3 regions of the Streptomyces sp. SP17BM10 genome follow, and region 3 is predicted to be linked to each of the others. Evidence: riboswitches for the same ligand, from Rfam matches in the RefSeq annotation. Region 3 holds a riboswitch; each other region holds the start of a gene.
What was found. A riboswitch is a leader RNA that binds a small molecule or an ion and turns the genes downstream of it on or off. The one in region 3 is predicted to bind cobalamin.
Positions count from the first base shown of each region.

Region 1: linked by a shared signal. The riboswitch ahead of PUR71_RS30630 (HoxN/HupN/NixA family nickel/cobalt transporter) and the one ahead of PUR71_RS18160 (ribonucleoside-diphosphate reductase subunit alpha) in region 3 are both predicted to bind cobalamin.
Region 2: linked by a shared signal. The riboswitch ahead of PUR71_RS10275 (cobalamin biosynthesis protein) and the one ahead of PUR71_RS18160 (ribonucleoside-diphosphate reductase subunit alpha) in region 3 are both predicted to bind cobalamin.

Region 1 covers NZ_JAQYXB010000656.1:6,238-11,434, forward strand. The annotation lists gene PUR71_RS30620 (hypothetical protein) at 1-1,540, opposite strand, end outside; gene PUR71_RS30625 (ArsR/SmtB family transcription factor) at 1,593-1,976, opposite strand; cobalamin riboswitch at 2,059-2,250, shown strand; gene PUR71_RS30630 (HoxN/HupN/NixA family nickel/cobalt transporter) at 2,284-3,393, shown strand; gene rpmG (50S ribosomal protein L33) at 3,546-3,710, opposite strand; partial or broken gene rpsR (30S ribosomal protein S18) at 3,877-4,129, shown strand; gene rpmF (50S ribosomal protein L32) at 4,139-4,312, shown strand; gene PUR71_RS30650 (M24 family metallopeptidase) at 4,405-5,197, shown strand, end outside.
Region 2 covers NZ_JAQYXB010000516.1:18,665-23,861, forward strand. The annotation lists gene PUR71_RS10265 (putative cobaltochelatase) at 1-662, opposite strand, end outside; gene PUR71_RS10270 (cobyric acid synthase) at 659-2,179, opposite strand; gene PUR71_RS10275 (cobalamin biosynthesis protein) at 2,253-3,215, opposite strand; cobalamin riboswitch at 3,317-3,443, opposite strand; gene PUR71_RS10280 (alpha/beta hydrolase family protein) at 3,858-4,946, shown strand.
Region 3 covers NZ_JAQYXB010000577.1:262,886-268,082, reverse strand. The annotation lists gene PUR71_RS18165 (ribonucleotide-diphosphate reductase subunit beta) at 1-888, opposite strand, end outside; gene PUR71_RS18160 (ribonucleoside-diphosphate reductase subunit alpha) at 888-3,317, opposite strand; cobalamin riboswitch at 3,484-3,614, opposite strand; gene PUR71_RS18155 (GH12 family glycosyl hydrolase domain-containing protein) at 3,693-4,979, opposite strand; gene PUR71_RS18150 (glycoside hydrolase family 26 protein) at 5,042-5,197, opposite strand, start outside.

The sequences.
Region 1 (5,197 bases), on a different contig from region 3:
CGAGGCGGGGGTCGGTGTCGCCCCAGGCCGGTTCGGCGCGGGCTTCCAGCAGGAGGCCGGTGCGCAGCCGGACGAGGTGGCGGGCCGGGCCGAGGGCGGCCACCGCGACGGCGAGGCCGGGGAGTCCGGCGGCGGTGTCGGCCAGCCAGCGTCCGGCGGGGAGTTCGGCGCGCGGCTCGGTCCGGGCGAGGACCTCGGCGGTGTAGCGCAGGGCGTCGCCGGGGTGTTCGTCGGTGAGGGCGTGGAAGCCGCGCGGGGTGTGGTCGCCGGGGTCGACGGGGTAGCGCCGCAGGCTGACCTCGGTGCCCTCACCGGCGGCCTCGACGTCGTAGGCGGTGGGGCCCTCGGGGGTGCCGGGGCGGGGGACGGGCTTGGGGTAGGGCGGCAGGAGCGGTTCGTCGTCCGGCTCGTCCAGCCCGTCCAGGAAGGAGTAGAGCAGCGGGCGGAGCACCTCGGCGGAGCGGCCGCGGTGGGCGAGGGAGAGGTCGGTGATCGGGCGCAGGGCGGTCGGGTCCTGCTTCTGCAGGGCCTGTTCGACCTGGGCGGCGAGGTCGCCGTCGGGGTCGAGCGCGGCGGCGGCCTGGCCGAAGGCGTGGCTGGGGGAACGCGGGTCGAGTTCGGCGGCGCCGGTGGCGACGAGCAGGGTGGGGCGTTCCAGGGCGGCGCCGTAGACGGACACCGAGCCGTGGTCGCCGATCAGGCAGTCGGCGGCGACGAGGGCGGCCTGCCAGCCCTGGTGGGGCGGGACGAGGCGCAGGCCCATCCGCCGCGCGTCGTCGAGCAGGGTCTCGGGGTCGTGCCGGTTCCAGATGTTGGGGTGGAGGACGACGGCGACCGCGTACTCGTCGGCGGGGAGGCGGCGCAGGAGGCGTCGGGGCAGGTCGGGGCGGCGGCCGAATAACGAGTGCCCGCTCCAGGTGGAGTTGACGACGACGAGCCGTCGGCCGTCGACGGCGCCGAGGGCGGCCCGGTAGGCGTCGCGCAGGCGCCGGCTGCGGAGCATGCGGTCGAAGCACGGGTCGCCGACGACCTGGGCGACGTCCAGCGCCTCGGGGCAGGAGACCCGCAGCCGGTCGAGCTGTTCGGGGTGGGAGAGGCCGAGGACGTCGACGAAGACCCGGCCGTGGTGGGTGAGTTCGTTGCGGGACAGGCCGGCTGCGCTGACGGTGTCGCCGGTGGACTCGGTCACCAGGCGGTTGTAGCCGGCGCCGTGCGGGAGGACGACGAGCGGGGCGTCGAGGCGGTGCATCGAGGAGTGGACGGCGCAGGCGACGGCCAGGTCGAAGCGGCGCCGGACGGCGTCCTCCCAGTCCAGCAGGGTGATGCCGGGGAGGCCGCGCAGGTAGTCGTCGAGGCCGTCGGCGAACGCGGAGCCGGGGTTGACGGTGGCGTAGCGCTCGATGCCGTCGCGGTTCAGGAGGGTGAGGACGTCGAGGACCCGGGTGGCGGAGGTGAGGGTGCGGGCGACCGCCAGTACGCGCGCCCTGACCGGCCGGGTGTTCCAGCGGTCGGCGGGCCAGGCGTGGGGGTGGGTCGGCACGCCATGATCGTACTCACCGGGTCCGTCCTCCGGGGTGATTCGAAGGTGCCGCTCAGCCCGCCGCGGCGGTGGGCTCCTCGTGGTCGGCGGCGGCGCACTCGTCGAGGAGGGGGCGCATGCTCTCGTCGACGAGCCGGTAGCGCACGACGCGTCCTTCCTTGTCCCCGGTGACCACGCCGGCCGTCCGCAGCAGCCGCAGGGCCTGCGAGACGGCCGGGTCGCGCATGCCGGTGGCGACGGCGAGGTCGGTGACGGCGAGCGGTCCGGCGCGGTGCAGGGCGAGCAGGATCGCGAGCCGGCCGGGGTCGGCGAGCAGGGAGAACCGCTCGGACCACGAGCGGACGTGCGCGGCGTCGCCGATCGCGGCGATGGCCTCGCAGACCCGGTGTCCGTCGATGGTGCGGTGGCCCGCGCGGTCGGCCGGTACGAGATGCATGCGGACATTCTGGCAGCTCACGACCTGTGATCCTGGACACCTGCGTAGGTGCGCAGCCTTGCAAGGGTCGGGCCGGGACCCCTACGGTGTTCCCCGCCGTGGTGCTCGGGAAGACCGGTGACGGACCCTCAGGGGTCCCAGTCCGGAGCGGCCCTCGCCACTGTGATCGGGGGAGTCCGCCCGTACCCAGACGCCACTGGGCGCTTCGCGCGCCTGGGAAGGCGGGTACGGGAGCCCCGTCAGCCAGGAGACCGGCCACGGCATCTCACGAACGTCTTTCCACGAGGTGCTGGAGCGTGATCCGAAGATGACCCTGCCCGAAACCGCCGCCCCCGAGGCCGCGCCCGCCGTGCTGCCCACCTTCCGGTGGAGGAGAGAGGACACCGTCCGCACCGCCGGGCTGATGGGGGTGATCCTGGCCATGCACGTGGTGGCGTTCGGGACCCTCGTCTTCCTCGTGGCGCCCCACAACTACGCCGTCGGTACCCAGGTCTTCGGGGTGGGCCTCGGCATCACGGCGTACACGCTGGGCATGCGGCACGCGTTCGACGCCGACCACATCGCGGTGATCGACAACACCACCCGCAAGCTGATGGCGGACGGCAAGCGGCCGGTCTCGGTGGGCTTCTGGTTCGCCCTCGGGCACTCGTCGATGGTGGTCGTCATGGCCGCCCTGGTCGCGGGCGGCGCGCAGCTGGCGAACACGCTGATGGACGACGAGTCGACCACTCACAAGTGGCTCGGCATGATCGGCACCACCACCTCCGGCGTGTTCCTCTACCTGATCGGCGCGCTCAACCTGGCGGCGCTGCTCGGCATCCTGAAGGTGTTCCGGGCGATGCGCGCCGGGCAGTACGACGAGGCGGAGCTCGAGCAGCACCTGAACTCGCGCGGCTTCATGGCGCGGTTGCTGAACCGGGCGACCAAGTCGATCACCCGGCCCGGCCAGATGTTCCCGGTGGGCATGGTGCTCGGCCTCGGCTTCGACACCGCGACCGAGGTGACCCTGATGGTGATGGCCGGCTCGGGCGCGGCGGCCGGGCTGCCCTGGTACGCGATCGCCTGCCTGCCGCTGCTGTTCGCGGCGGGGATGAGTCTGTTCGACACGCTGGACGGGACGTTCATGAACTTCGCGTACCAGTGGGCGTTCTCCAATCCGGTGCGCAAGGTGTACTACAACCTGACGATCACCGGGCTGTCGATCGCGGTGGCGTTCGTCATCGGCACGATCGAGCTGGTCGGCGTGCTGCACGAGAAGCTGGGCCTGACCGACCCGGTCACCGGCTGGATCTCGGACGTCTCGCTCGACAACGTCGGCTACGCGATCGCCGGGCTGTTCGTCGTGGTCTGGGCCGCGGCGATCGCGTACTGGAAGCTGGCCGGGGTCGAGAAGCGCTGGGGCGCCGAGCGCTCCTGAGCACGCCCGCCGCGAAGGCGCCTCCCCGGCCTGGGGAGGCGCCTTCGCGCGTTCTCGGGCGAGCCTCCGGCAGCCGGCTCAGTCGCGGAAGACGACGGGCCGGTAGGCGGGGTGGATTCCGGGCTTCACGGGGGTGCCTCCTCGGCGGGGGTTCAGCGCTCTTCGCGGAAGTCGACGTGCTCGCGCGCGACCGGGTCGAACTTGCGCAGCACCATCCGGTCCGGGTCGTTCCGGCGGTTCTTGCGGGTCACGTACGTGTAGCCGGTGCCGGCGGTGGAGCGGAGCTTGATGACGGGGCGCAGTTCGCTGCGGGCCATGGGGTCCTCCCGGAGGTCGGTGGTGCGGGGGGTTCGGGGCCGGATTGGGACCGTACACCGAAACGGATGTCATTTTCATCTGGTGTAACGTGACCTCCGTCCCGCCCATTCCCGGAGTCCGGCCGGAAGGCCCTGCCCGATGCCTTCCACGGCCTGCTCGACCCCGTTGCCTGAGAACCGGAGGATCATCACTGTGCGTGAACGACTCAACTCGCCGAAGGCCAAGCCCAACCCTCTGGTGACGGCGGGTATCGAGTACGTCGACCCACAAGGACACCGATCTGCTGCGGACGTTCATCTTTGACCGCGGCAGGATCCGCAGCCGGCGCATCACCCGGCTGACCGTCCAGCAGCAGGCGACGGGCCGGGCGATCAAGAACGCCCGTGAGATGGCCCTGATCCCGTACGCCACCCGATAGGAGACCCCGATGGCCGTGCCCAAGCGCAAGACGTCCCGTAGCAACACGCGGCACCGCCGGGCCCAGTGGAAGGCGAGTGCGCCGAAGCTCGTCCCGATCACGGTGAACGGGCGGGAACTGCTCGTCCCGCAGAACCTCGTGCCCGCCTACCGGAGGGGGCTCATCGGTCCGGAAGGGGGGTGACGGCGCCGGACGGGGGCGCGGAAGACCGCGGCCGCGCCCCCGGGGAGGGTGCTCGGCAGGCGGATCGGGGGCGGGGTTCGTAGGCTCGACGCATGTCTGATGCGTACGCGGGTCGGCGGGAGCGGCTGCGGGAGCACTGCAGTGCGGCCGGGGCCGATGCGGCGCTGATCACCCGGCCGGCCAACGTGCGGTACCTGACCGGCTGCGCCCCCTGCGGCGCGACCCTGCTGCTGACCAGGGACCGGGCGCTGCTGACGCTGCCGGACGACCTGCCGCCGGACGACACCGGGGAGCACCTGATCGCCGCCGACGTCACCCAGCTGCCGGTGCCGGCCGGGGCGGACACCGCACTGGCCGCCGCGGCCGAGGCCTCCCGGCTGCGGGTGCAGGCCATGGCGGTCGAGGAGCACGACCTCACCGTCCTGCGCCACCGCGCGGTCGCGAGCCTGGCCGAGGGGGTCCGGCTGGCCGAGCTGGGGCAGGTCGTCGAACGGCTGCGGGTGATCAAGGACGAGCACGAGATCGCCGACCTGCGGATCGCCGCCGAGATCGCCGACCAGGCGCTCGGCGAGCTGCTGGAGTCGATCCTGGTCGGCCGCACCGAGCGGCACCTGGCGATGGAGCTGGAGCGCCGGATGATCGACCACGGGGCCGACCGGGCGGCCTTCCCGGTCTCGGTCGGCACCGGCGGCCACTCCGGCCAGCCCGCCCACCAGCCGACCGACCGCCGGGTCGAGGAGGGCGACTTCCTGACCGTGGTGCTCGGCGCGCAGTACCGCGGGTACGGCGTGTCGACCGCCCGGACCTTCGTGATCGGCGCCGCCCCCGCGCCCTGGCAGGTGGAGCTGCACCGGCTGGTGTTCCGGGCGCAGCGGGCCGGGCGGG
Region 2 (5,197 bases), on a different contig from region 3:
TAGGCGAGCCGCCGCCGGACGACCTCGGCGCGCTCGGCCGGGTCGCGCGTGGCGGCGATCTCCACGGTCAGGCCGAAGCGGTCGAGCAGCTGCGGCCGCAGCTCGCCCTCCTCCGGGTTCATCGTGCCGACCAGCAGGAACCGGGCCGCGTGCCGCACCGAGACGCCCTCGCGCTCGACGTAGGAGCGGCCCATCGCGGCGGCGTCCAGCAGCAGGTCGACGACGTGGTCCTGGAGCAGGTTCACCTCGTCGATGTAGAGCACCCCGCGGTGCGCCTTGGCGAGCAGTCCGGGCTCGTACGCCTTGACGCCCTCGGCGAGCGCGCGCTCCAGGTCGAGCGAGCCGACGATCCGGTCCTCGGCCACGCCGACCGGCAACTCGACCAGCTGGGAAGGCCGTTCACCGCTCGTGGCGCCGGCGTGCGGCCCGTCCGGGCACTGCGGGTCGGGCGCGGCCGGGTCGCAGGCGAAGCGGCAGCCGTCGACGGTGGCGATGGACGGCAGCAGGCCGGCCAGCGCGCGGACCATCGTCGACTTGGCGGTGCCCTTCTCGCCGCGCACCAGCACGCCGCCCACGGCCGGGGAGACCGCGTTCAGCAGCAGTCCGAGCCGCAGGTCGGCCATCCCGACGACCGCGGTGAACGGGTAGCGGACGTCACTCATGCCTTGCCAGCCTCCTCAGGCGCACCGGGCGGCAGGAACGGCAGCGATCCGGCCGCCGGCACCCCGCCCTCGATCAGCTTCCACAGCGCGTCGGTGTCCGCGTGCTCCTCGATCAGGTCCCCCAGGCGGTCCAGCCGGGCTTCGCGCGCCTCGGCGAACGAGGTGTCCGGTGCCGGGACGAACGCCCGGCCCGCCAGCGCGGCCACCTCGCGCAGGAACTCGCGGCGGAACCCGTCGTTCTCCAGCGCGCCGTGCCAGGTCGTGCCCCAGACGGAGCCCACCCGGCAGCCGTCCAGGAACGGCTCCCCGCCTTCCGCGGTCACCACCCCGTGGTGGATCTCGTAGCCCTCGACCCGCTGCCCGTACGCCTCGCCGACCGGCCGCGCGAGCACCTTCTCCACGCCGAACCGCACGTGCGTCGGCAGCAGCCCGAGCGCGTCGACGGCACCGGCCCTGGACTCGACGTCGTCGACGATCGAGCCCGCGAGCATCTGGTAGCCGCCGCACACCCCGAGGACCGGCCGCCCGGCCGCCGCCCGCGCCTTCAGCGCCGGCTCCAGCCCGCGCTCGCGCAGCCAGGCGAGGTCGGCCACGGTGGCCCGGGTGCCGGGCAGCACGACGAGGTCGGCGTCGGCGAGCTCCTCCGGCCGGGTCGCCCAGCGGACGAGCACGCCGGGCTCCTGCGCCAGCGCGTCCAGGTCGGTGAAGTTCGACAGCCGGGGGAAGCGCACCACGGCCACCCGCAGCACGTCCGCGCCGAGCGGCCCGCGGCCGTCGACCCGGTCGACGACCGTCGACAGGTCCAGCGAGTCCTCGGCGTCCAGCCACAGGCCCGGCAGCATCGGCAGCGTGCCGAGCACCGGACGGCCGGTCAGGCCGTGCAGCATCTCCAGGCCGGGCGCCAGCAGTCGGGCGTCCCCGCGGAACTTGTTGACGAACCAGCCGGCCACGTGCCGCTGGTCCTCCTCGGACAGCAGCGCCAGCGTCCCGTACATCGCGGCGAACACGCCGCCGCGGTCGATGTCGCCGACCACCACGACGGGCAGCCGGGCGGCCGTCGCCAGGCCCATGTTGGCGATGTCCCGGTCGCGCAGGTTGATCTCGGCGGGCGAGCCCGCGCCCTCGCACACCACCACCTCGTACCGGCGGCGCAGATCCGCCAGGCACTCTAGGGCGCGCTCCAGCAGGACGGGCTTGCGCTCGCGGTAGTCCAGCGCGCCCACCTCGGCGACCGGCCGGCCGAGCAGCACCACCTGGCTGCGGCCGTCCGCGCCGGGCTTGAGCAGCACCGGGTTCATCGCGGCCTCCGGCTCCACCCGGGCGGCCTGGGCCTGCATCGCCTGGGCGCGGCCGATCTCGGCGCCGTCGGCCGTCACGAAGGAGTTCAACGACATGTTCTGCGCCTTGAAGGGCGCCACCCGGACGCCCTGCCGGGCCAGCCAGCGGCAGATGCCCGCCGTGACGACGCTCTTGCCCGCGTCCGAGGTCGTCCCCGCGACCAGCAGCGCGTTGCTCATGCTCCCACCTCGCTCCGCTCGGCAGGCGCTTCGCACGATGCGCACCTATCGATGATGAGCTCGCCGCGCTCGCTCATGCCCTTCCCCTCCTCAGTACCGATCGCAGCAGCATGTGCCCCGCGACCGTCGTACCCAGCGCCAGCGCGCCCACCCGCCGCGACAGCGCGCAGGCCCGCTCGATGTCGTCCACCGTCACCGGGCGCAGCTCCGCGCCCAGCACCGGCCGGTGCTCGACGCGCTCGCCGTACCGCAGCGTGCCGCCCAGCCGCACGCCCACGGCGCCCGCGAACGCCGACTCGGCCTGCCCCGCGTTCGGGCTCGGGTGCGCCGAACCGTCCCGCCGCCACACCCGCCAGGCCGTCCGCGGCTGAGGCGCGGCGGCCACCGTCAGCAGCGCCGTCAGCCGGGCGCCCGGCCAGCCCGCCGCGTCGTCCAGCCGGGCCGAGGCCCAGCCGAACCGGGCGTGGCGCGGCGAGCGGTGGCCCACCATCGCGTCCAGCGTGTTGACGGCGCGGAAGGCCAGCAGGCCGGGCGTGCCGGCGAGGGCGCCCCAGGCCAGCGCGTTCACGACGGCGTCCGCGGTGTTCTCGGCCACCGACTCGACGACGGCGCGGGCGATCTGCTGCTCGTCCAGCGCGCTCGGGTCGCGTCCGCACAGGTGCGGCAGCCGTTCGCGGGCGGCGGTCAGGTCGCCCGCGGCCAGCGACCGGCCGATCGTGCGCGCCTCCCGGGTCAGCGACGTGCCCCCGAGTACCGTCCAGGTCGCGGCGGCGGCCAGCGCGGCCCGCCCGAGCGGTCGGCGGCCGACCGTCCGGTCCAGGGCCACCGCCCCGGCCGCGACGGCGCCCACGCAGAGCGCCGTGTACGCGGTGCCGGCGGCCCGGTCGTCGCGCCACATCCGGCGCTCCAGGCGGGTCGCGGCACCGCCGAAGACGGCCACCGGGTGACCGCGGCGCGGATCGGCGTAGCGGGCGTCCGCCAGGTAGCCCGCGACGGCGCCGAGCGCGAACGCGGCGGCGCGGGTCAGCGGACGCACGACGGAGGGGGACAGGGGAGGGCTCGGCGGGTCGGGGCAGCCTGCATCGCGTGCGAGTCCTCACTCAGGGTCCGCGCCCTGGGTCGACGTACCGGGGGCGAGAGTCTCCTGGCTTCCGGGTCGGACGCACCCTCGGGCCTTCCAGCGGCACTTGACCCGCCGTGGCGAATTCGAGCGTGCTCCCCGGTGACAGTGGCGGGACCGCGCCGGATTCGCACCGGCTTCCTCTGCATGCCTCCGTTTGGCCCTGGGATCCCATCACGCGGCCGAACCGGGAGTCAACCGAGGTCGCGGAGGGGTTGGTCACAGCCGGTGGCCGGTCCGCGCCGCCGTCGCTACCTCCGATCCCTGCGGCCGCAGGGGCATGACATCCTGTGGGATCCTCCAGCGGGCCGCGCGCGGCCACCCCGGCGCTTCGTGCGTTCGGCGGCTGGGGGCCCGTTCGTACCGGCCGTCTCACTCCCGTTTCTGGGAACTCCTGGCCGGGACCCACCCCGAGATCCCCGTCTGACCCGTCCGGCACCCGCTCTCCGGTCCCCCGTACAGCCCATCCCACTGGCCGCCGCCCCCACCCGCCGGTGAACTTGTCCCCAGCAGACTCACAGAGCGGGGAACGATATGCGATGGGGAACCGCAGCCGTCGTGGCGGCAGCCGCAGTCGGCACCGGGGTCGCCGTGCTGGTCGTCGGCCGGCGTGCGTCCGAGCGGCTCGTGCGGCCGGAGACCGTCGTGCTGGAGTCCGGCCCCGTCCTGGTGCAGAACCTCGCCGCCGGCCGGATCACCTTCAACCGCACCCCGGCGGCCCTGCACCCCGGCCGCTGGGCGCTGGAGTGGGACGGCGACGGCCACGCCGTCGTCGACGAGGTCCTGCACAGCGACGAACAGGGCGTCACCCGCCGCCTGGTCCGCGCCGACCGGGGCACCCTGACCCCCGGCACCGAGGTCCGCTTCACCCCGCGCGTCCACCTCGGCGACCCGACCACCTCCCTCGGCCTCCCCTTCACCGAGACCGCCGCCGCCGGCGAGCTGGGCGCGCTGCCCGCCTGGCGCCTGGACGGCAAGCGCGGCACCTGGGTGGTCCTCGTGCACGGCCCCGGCGCCGACCGCGCCCAGACGCTCCCCGTGCTGCCCGTCCTCCAGCGCCTCGCGCTGCCCGCCCTCGCCGTCACCTACCGCGGCGACCAGGGCGCCCCCGCCTCGCCGGACGGGCTCAGCCACTTCGGCGAGACCGAGTGGCGCGACGTGGAGTCGGCCGTGCGGCTCGCCCTCGACAGCGGCGCCGGCCGGGTGATCCTCTACGGCTGGTCGGTGGGCGCCACGATGTGCCTGCAGGCCGCGGCCCGCTCGGCCTGGTCGGGGGCGATCGCCGGGATCGTCCTGGACTCGCCGGTGCTCGACCTGCCCGCCACCGCCCGCCGCGGCGCGGTCCGGGCCGGCTACACCGAGCCGGTCGCCGAGCTCGGCGCGCTGGCCGCCGAGGGCCGCACCGGGGTCGACCTGGCCGACTTCTCCCGCCTCGCCGAGGGCGCCGACCTGCGCGTGCCGACCCTCGTCCTGCACAGCCCGGACGACCCGATCGCGCCGATCCGGGCCGCCCGGCGCCTCGCCGCGGCCCGCCCCGACGTCGTCAGCCTCCAGACCTTCCCGGGTGCGGACCACACGGCCCTCTGGAACTCCGACCCCGCGCACTACTCGGAACTCCTCCGGCGCTGGCTCACCCCCCTCCTCTGAAGCGGTCCGGAGGCCGTTATCCGGGGCATTCCGACCGGTCATTCCTGCGCGCTGCCTCCACGTCCCCCCTTCTCGCAATTCCCCCCACCCGTCATCGCGCGCCCCCCGGGCACCGGAAGCCGATTCCGCCGGAACGGGACGTCGGCGCGGTCGATTTCCGCCACCGCTCCCGCTCTCGCCGACCTGGCCGATCCGCATCCACCGGGAGCGCTTCCGGCGGACGTGCCCGGCGGTCGCCCTCGTGCCCCGAC
Region 3 (5,197 bases):
CCGGATCGGCAGGCCGAGGCGGGCCAGGCGCTGGTCGGCGACGGCCTCCAGGTACTGGCGCATCGAGTCGGTGTTCATGCCGGCCAGGCCGTCACCGCACAGGTCCTGGGCGAACTGGAGCTCGGCCGCGACGGCCTCCTCCAGCATCTCGGTGACCTGCTTGGCCATCTCGTCGTCGAAGAGGTCGGGTTCCTCCTCGCGGACGGTGTCGACGACCGACATCGCGAAGTCCATGTGCATGGACTCGTCGCGGAACACCCAGTTGGTGCCGGTCGCGAGGCCGTGCAGGAGGCCGCGCGAGCGGAACCAGTACACGTACGCGAAGGCGCCGTAGAAGAACAGGCCCTCGACGCAGGCCGCGAAGCAGATCAGGTTCAGGAGGAAGGCGCGGCGGTCCTCCTTCGTCTGCAGCGAGTCGATGTGGTCGACCGCGTTCATGTACTTGAAGCAGAACTGGGCCTTCTGGTGGATGGAGGGGATGTTCTCCACCGCGGCGAAGGCCGCGTTGCGGTCCTCGGGGTCGGGCAGGTAGGTGTCGAGCAGCGTCAGGTAGAACTGGACGTGCACGGCCTCCTCGAACAGCTGGCGCGACAGGTACAGGCGCGCCTCCGGGGAGTTGATGTGCTTGTAGAGGCTCAGCACCACGTTGTTCGCGACGATCGAGTCGCCGGTCGCGAAGAAGGCGACCAGGCGGCCGATCAGGTGGCGCTCGCCCTCGCTGAGCTTGGCCAGGTCGGCGACGTCGGAGTGCAGGTCCACCTCCTCCACCGTCCAGGTGTTCTTGATCGCGTCCCGGTACCGGTCGTAGAACGACGGGTAGCGCATCGGGCGCAGCGTCAGCTCGAAGCCGGGGTCGAGCAGCATCTTGCGGTCTTCGGACTGGGGCATTACTGGCAGGCCTCGCAGGACTCGGGGTTCTCCAGGGAGCACGCGAGGGCGGCTTCCTGCTCCGGGGTAAGAGTGGCGACGGGGATCGGCGTGGCAACGGCGGTGCGGGCGGCGCCCGGCGCGGCCTGGGCGATGCGGGTCGCCGGGCGCGAGCGCAGGTAGTAGGTGGTCTTCAGACCGACCTTCCACGCGTACGCGTACATCGAGCTCAGCTTGCCGATGGTCGGCGCGGCCATGAACAGGTTGAGCGACTGGCTCTGGTCGATGTACGGCATGCGGGCCGCGGCCAGGTCGATCAGCGCGCGCTGGGGCAGCTCCCAGGCCGTGCGGTAGAGCGAACGGACCTCGGTGGGCAGCCAGTTGAAGTCCTGGACCGAGCCGTTGGCGTCGCGCAGGGCGTCGCGGGTCTGCTCGTCCCAGACGCCGAGCTCCTTGAGCTCGCGCACCAGGTAGGGGTTGACCTGGAGGAACTCGCCGGAGAGGGTCTCGCGCTTGAACAGGTTGGAGACCTGCGGCTCGATGCACTCGTACACGCCGGCGATCGAGGCGATCGTCGCGGTCGGGGCGATGGCGAGCAGCAGCGAGTTGCGCAGGCCGGTGACGGCGATGCGGGAGCGCAGCGCCTCCCAGCGGGCGGCCCACTGCGGGGTGGCGCTCGGGAAGTGGTCGATGTGCAGCTCGCCGCGGGCGGCGCGGGTCTCGCCGTAGGCCTCGTGGCGGCCCAGCCGCTCGGCCAGGTCGGCGGAGCGCTCGTAGGCGGTGAGCATGATGCGCTCGGCGATGAGCGTGGACAGGCGGGCGGCCTCGGCGGAGTCGAAGTCGATCCGCAGCTGGAAGAAGACGTCCTGCAGGCCCATCACGCCGAGGCCGACCGGGCGCCAGCGGGAGTTGGAGGCACCGGCCTCGGGGGTCGGGTAGAAGTTGATGTCCACCACGCGGTCGAGGAAGGTGACGGCGGTGCGCACGGTGGCGTCCAGCCGCTCCCAGTCCATCGCGGCGAGCAGGTCGTCGGCCGAGGCGCCCGGGGCCACGTGGGCGCCGAGGTTGACCGAGCCGAGGTTGCAGACGGCGGTCTCGGAGTCGTCCGTGACCTCCAGGATCTCGGTGCACAGGTTGGAGGAGTGCACCGTGCGGCCCGGCAGCGCGGTCTGGTTGGCGGCGCGGTTGGAGGCGTCCTTGAAGGTCATCCAGCCGTTGCCGGTCTGCGCGAGGGTGCGCATCATGCGGGCGTAGAGGGTCTGCGCGGGGATGGTGCGCACGGCCTTGCCAGCCTGCTCGGCCTTGCGGTAGGCCTCGTCGAACTCCTCGCCCCACAGGTCGACGAGCTCGGGCACGTCGGCGGGGGAGAACAGCGACCAGTCGGCGTCGGCGTTCACACGGCGCATGAACTCGTCCGGGATCCAGTGCGCCAGGTTCAGGTTGTGGGTGCGGCGCGCCTCCTCACCGGTGTTGTCGCGCAGCTCCAGGAACTCCTCGATGTCCGCGTGCCAGGTCTCCAGGTAGACGCAGGCCGCGCCCTTGCGGCGGCCGCCCTGGTTGACCGCGGCGACCGAGGAGTCGAGGGTGCGCAGGAACGGGACGATGCCGTTGGACTTGCCGTTGGTGCCGCGGATCAGGCTGCCGCGCGAGCGGATGCGCGAGTAGGACAGGCCGATGCCGCCGGCGTGCTTGGACAGCCGGGCGATCTGCGCGTAGCGGTTGTAGATCGAGTCGAGGTTGTCCAGCGGGGAGTCGAGCAGGTAGCAGCTCGACATCTGCGGGTGGCGGGTGCCGGAGTTGAAGAGCGTCGGCGAGGAGGTCAGGTACTCCAGGCGGCTCATCAGGCCGTACAGCTCGGCGACCTCGCGCACCGACTGCTCGCTGTCGCCGACCGCCAGGCCGCAGGCGACGCGGAGCAGGAAGTGCTGCGGGGTCTCGACGACCTTGCGGGTGATCGGGTGGCGCAGCAGGTAGCGGGACTGCACGGTGCGCAGGCCGAAGTACTCGAAGCGGTCGTCGCCCTGGGGGTCGATCAGCTCGTCGAGGGCGGCGGCGTGCTTGGTGACGAAGGCGGCGGTGGTGTCGCCGATGAGGCCCTCGGCGTGGCCGACGGCGACGGAGGCGGCGAAGGAGACGGCGCCCTGGCTGCTGGCCTCGTCGACGATCTCCAGCGCGAGCAGGCGGGCGGCCAGCTTCGAGTACTGGGGGTCCTCGGCGATCATCGACGCGGCGGCGTCCACGGCCAGCCCGCGCAGCTCGGCGAAGTCCGAGCCGGCGTGGCGCCCGCGCAGCGCGGCGGCGGCGACGTGACCGGGGTCCACCTGGGGGAGATCGGCGCTGCGGTCGGTGAGGAGTCGCAGGAGCGCGCCGCCGGGGTCGGAGACCGTGGGGTCGGCGGGGGCGGAGCCGGTGCCCTGGGCGGGCAGGGTAACTGAGGCAGCGATGGTCAAGGCGCTCTCTCCTGGCGGCGATCGGCGGCGGTGATCGGAGTACCGGACCGTTCGGGGCAGGGGCGCACGCGCGCGGGCGCACATGGCGGCGTCGCGCGACGGTGTCAGCCCCGGCCCGCCCGCGAGGCCCGGAAGGTGGTGCTGGTGCTGCCGGCCTCTGCGGGAGGGCCTCTGCACACCGTCGGCAGGTACTCGGACTCGCGGGAGAGGCTCGGTTGAGCCGCCCGCACACCGCTGCGGGGCAGTCCCGGACTCGCACCGGGTTCCCCTGCGTCGACAGCAGGGATGAGCATACATCTAGTGTCGGTAATCCGATGCAGCCCCACATGTAGTGTCGCGCGGCACAGTTGTTCGAGCTGGCGTGCGATAAACTGCTCAGGCCGGGGGGTGCCATTCCTGGCCGGTGCGGGAGTCGCACGGGCGCATCCGCACCTGGGCCGAGCCGCCCGTCGCCGTCCCCGGAGAACCGCCCGCAGAGGCGCCCGCGGGGGCCGCCGGGTTCGCCGGGTTCTCGATGCAGCGCCCCGAGTCCTGGTTCGCGAGCTGTCCCGTCGGGGTCACCCGCCAGCGCTGGTCGGGCCGTGAGGTGCACGCCGTGAGGACGGGGAAGCCGATCGCGGGGTCCTCGACGCAGCGGCCGGACTGGCCGATCGAGCCGTCGTCCGCCATCGTCCAGGTCTGGGCCGGGGAGCCGTCGCAGGTGCCCGCGCCGACCGCCGCCGGGTCGCCGCTGACCCGGCTGTCCAGGCACAGGCCCGGCAGGGCCGAGGTGATCGCGCCGCTGGGCTGCCCGGCGGCGGCCTGGAAGGAGAACGAGTCGCTGCTGAGCCCGGCGCCGCCGTCCCAGATCTCGAAGCCGGCCTGGACGGCGCACAGGTAGGAGCCGGCCGGGACGTAGCCGCGCTGGACGGCGTCGCGGGTGAAGGCCCGCAGGTCCAGGTCGGTGACGGAGGCCGTGCTGGTGGCCATCTCGTAGGTGATCAGTGTGTGGCTGCCCGTCTTCGGCGCCTGGAACACGCGGTAGGAGGTGCCGCCGGCCTTGAGCTCGCCGGCCTCGTCGCCGAAGGGGGTCTTGCCGTTGCCGCGCAGCCAGATCATCAGCTCGGCGCTCTCGGTGAACGAGCAGCTGGTGCGGCTGTTGCTGTACCAGATGTCGTACGAGGCGTTGTAGACGCCGGAGTCGACCTGGGTGGTGTGCCAACTGCTGGTCGCGTAGCGCAGGTTGCTGACGGGGATCGGCAGCGGCCCGGTGCCCGGCTGGAGCTGGGTGCTGATGTGCGGGTACGCGCCGGGGCCGCGCAGCGGATCGGTCAGGCTGGCCGGGCCGACGCCGCTGCGGGTGACCCGGAAGCCGGTGGCGCCGTCGGTGCTGCTGATGCACAGGCCCCCGGTGGCGTTCCACTCGTTGGGGTTGATCAGGTAGCGGCCGGAGTCCACGGCCTGCGAGGGGTAACGGTTCTGCGCGGTGGAGCACAGCTCGCCGGCGGTCGCGGCGGGCAGCGGGGTGACCACCGGGGCGGCCTTCACCGGCCCGGCGGGGTCCTTCTGGTCCCGGGGGAGCAGCAGGGCGCACAGGACCAGCGCGAGGACGGCGGCCGGCGCGAGCGCCCACCACGGGCGCCGGCCGGCGGGTCCGGCGCCGGGTATGGCGGGGTTGGTCATGGGGTGCTCGCCTCCCTGCTGCTGCGTGGTCGTGCGGTCCGTCGGCCGGGCCTGGGGCGCGCTCACCCGGCGGGGGTGGAGCTCGACCGCGGCCGGGTGGCGGTGCTGGTCGGCTTCCGGGCCGGCGGGTTCGGCTTGGTGGCCGAGGGGGAGGCCGAGGGCGACGGGGAGGGGTCGGGCGTCGGGGAGGGCGCGGGCGGCGGTGGCGCCGTGGTCAG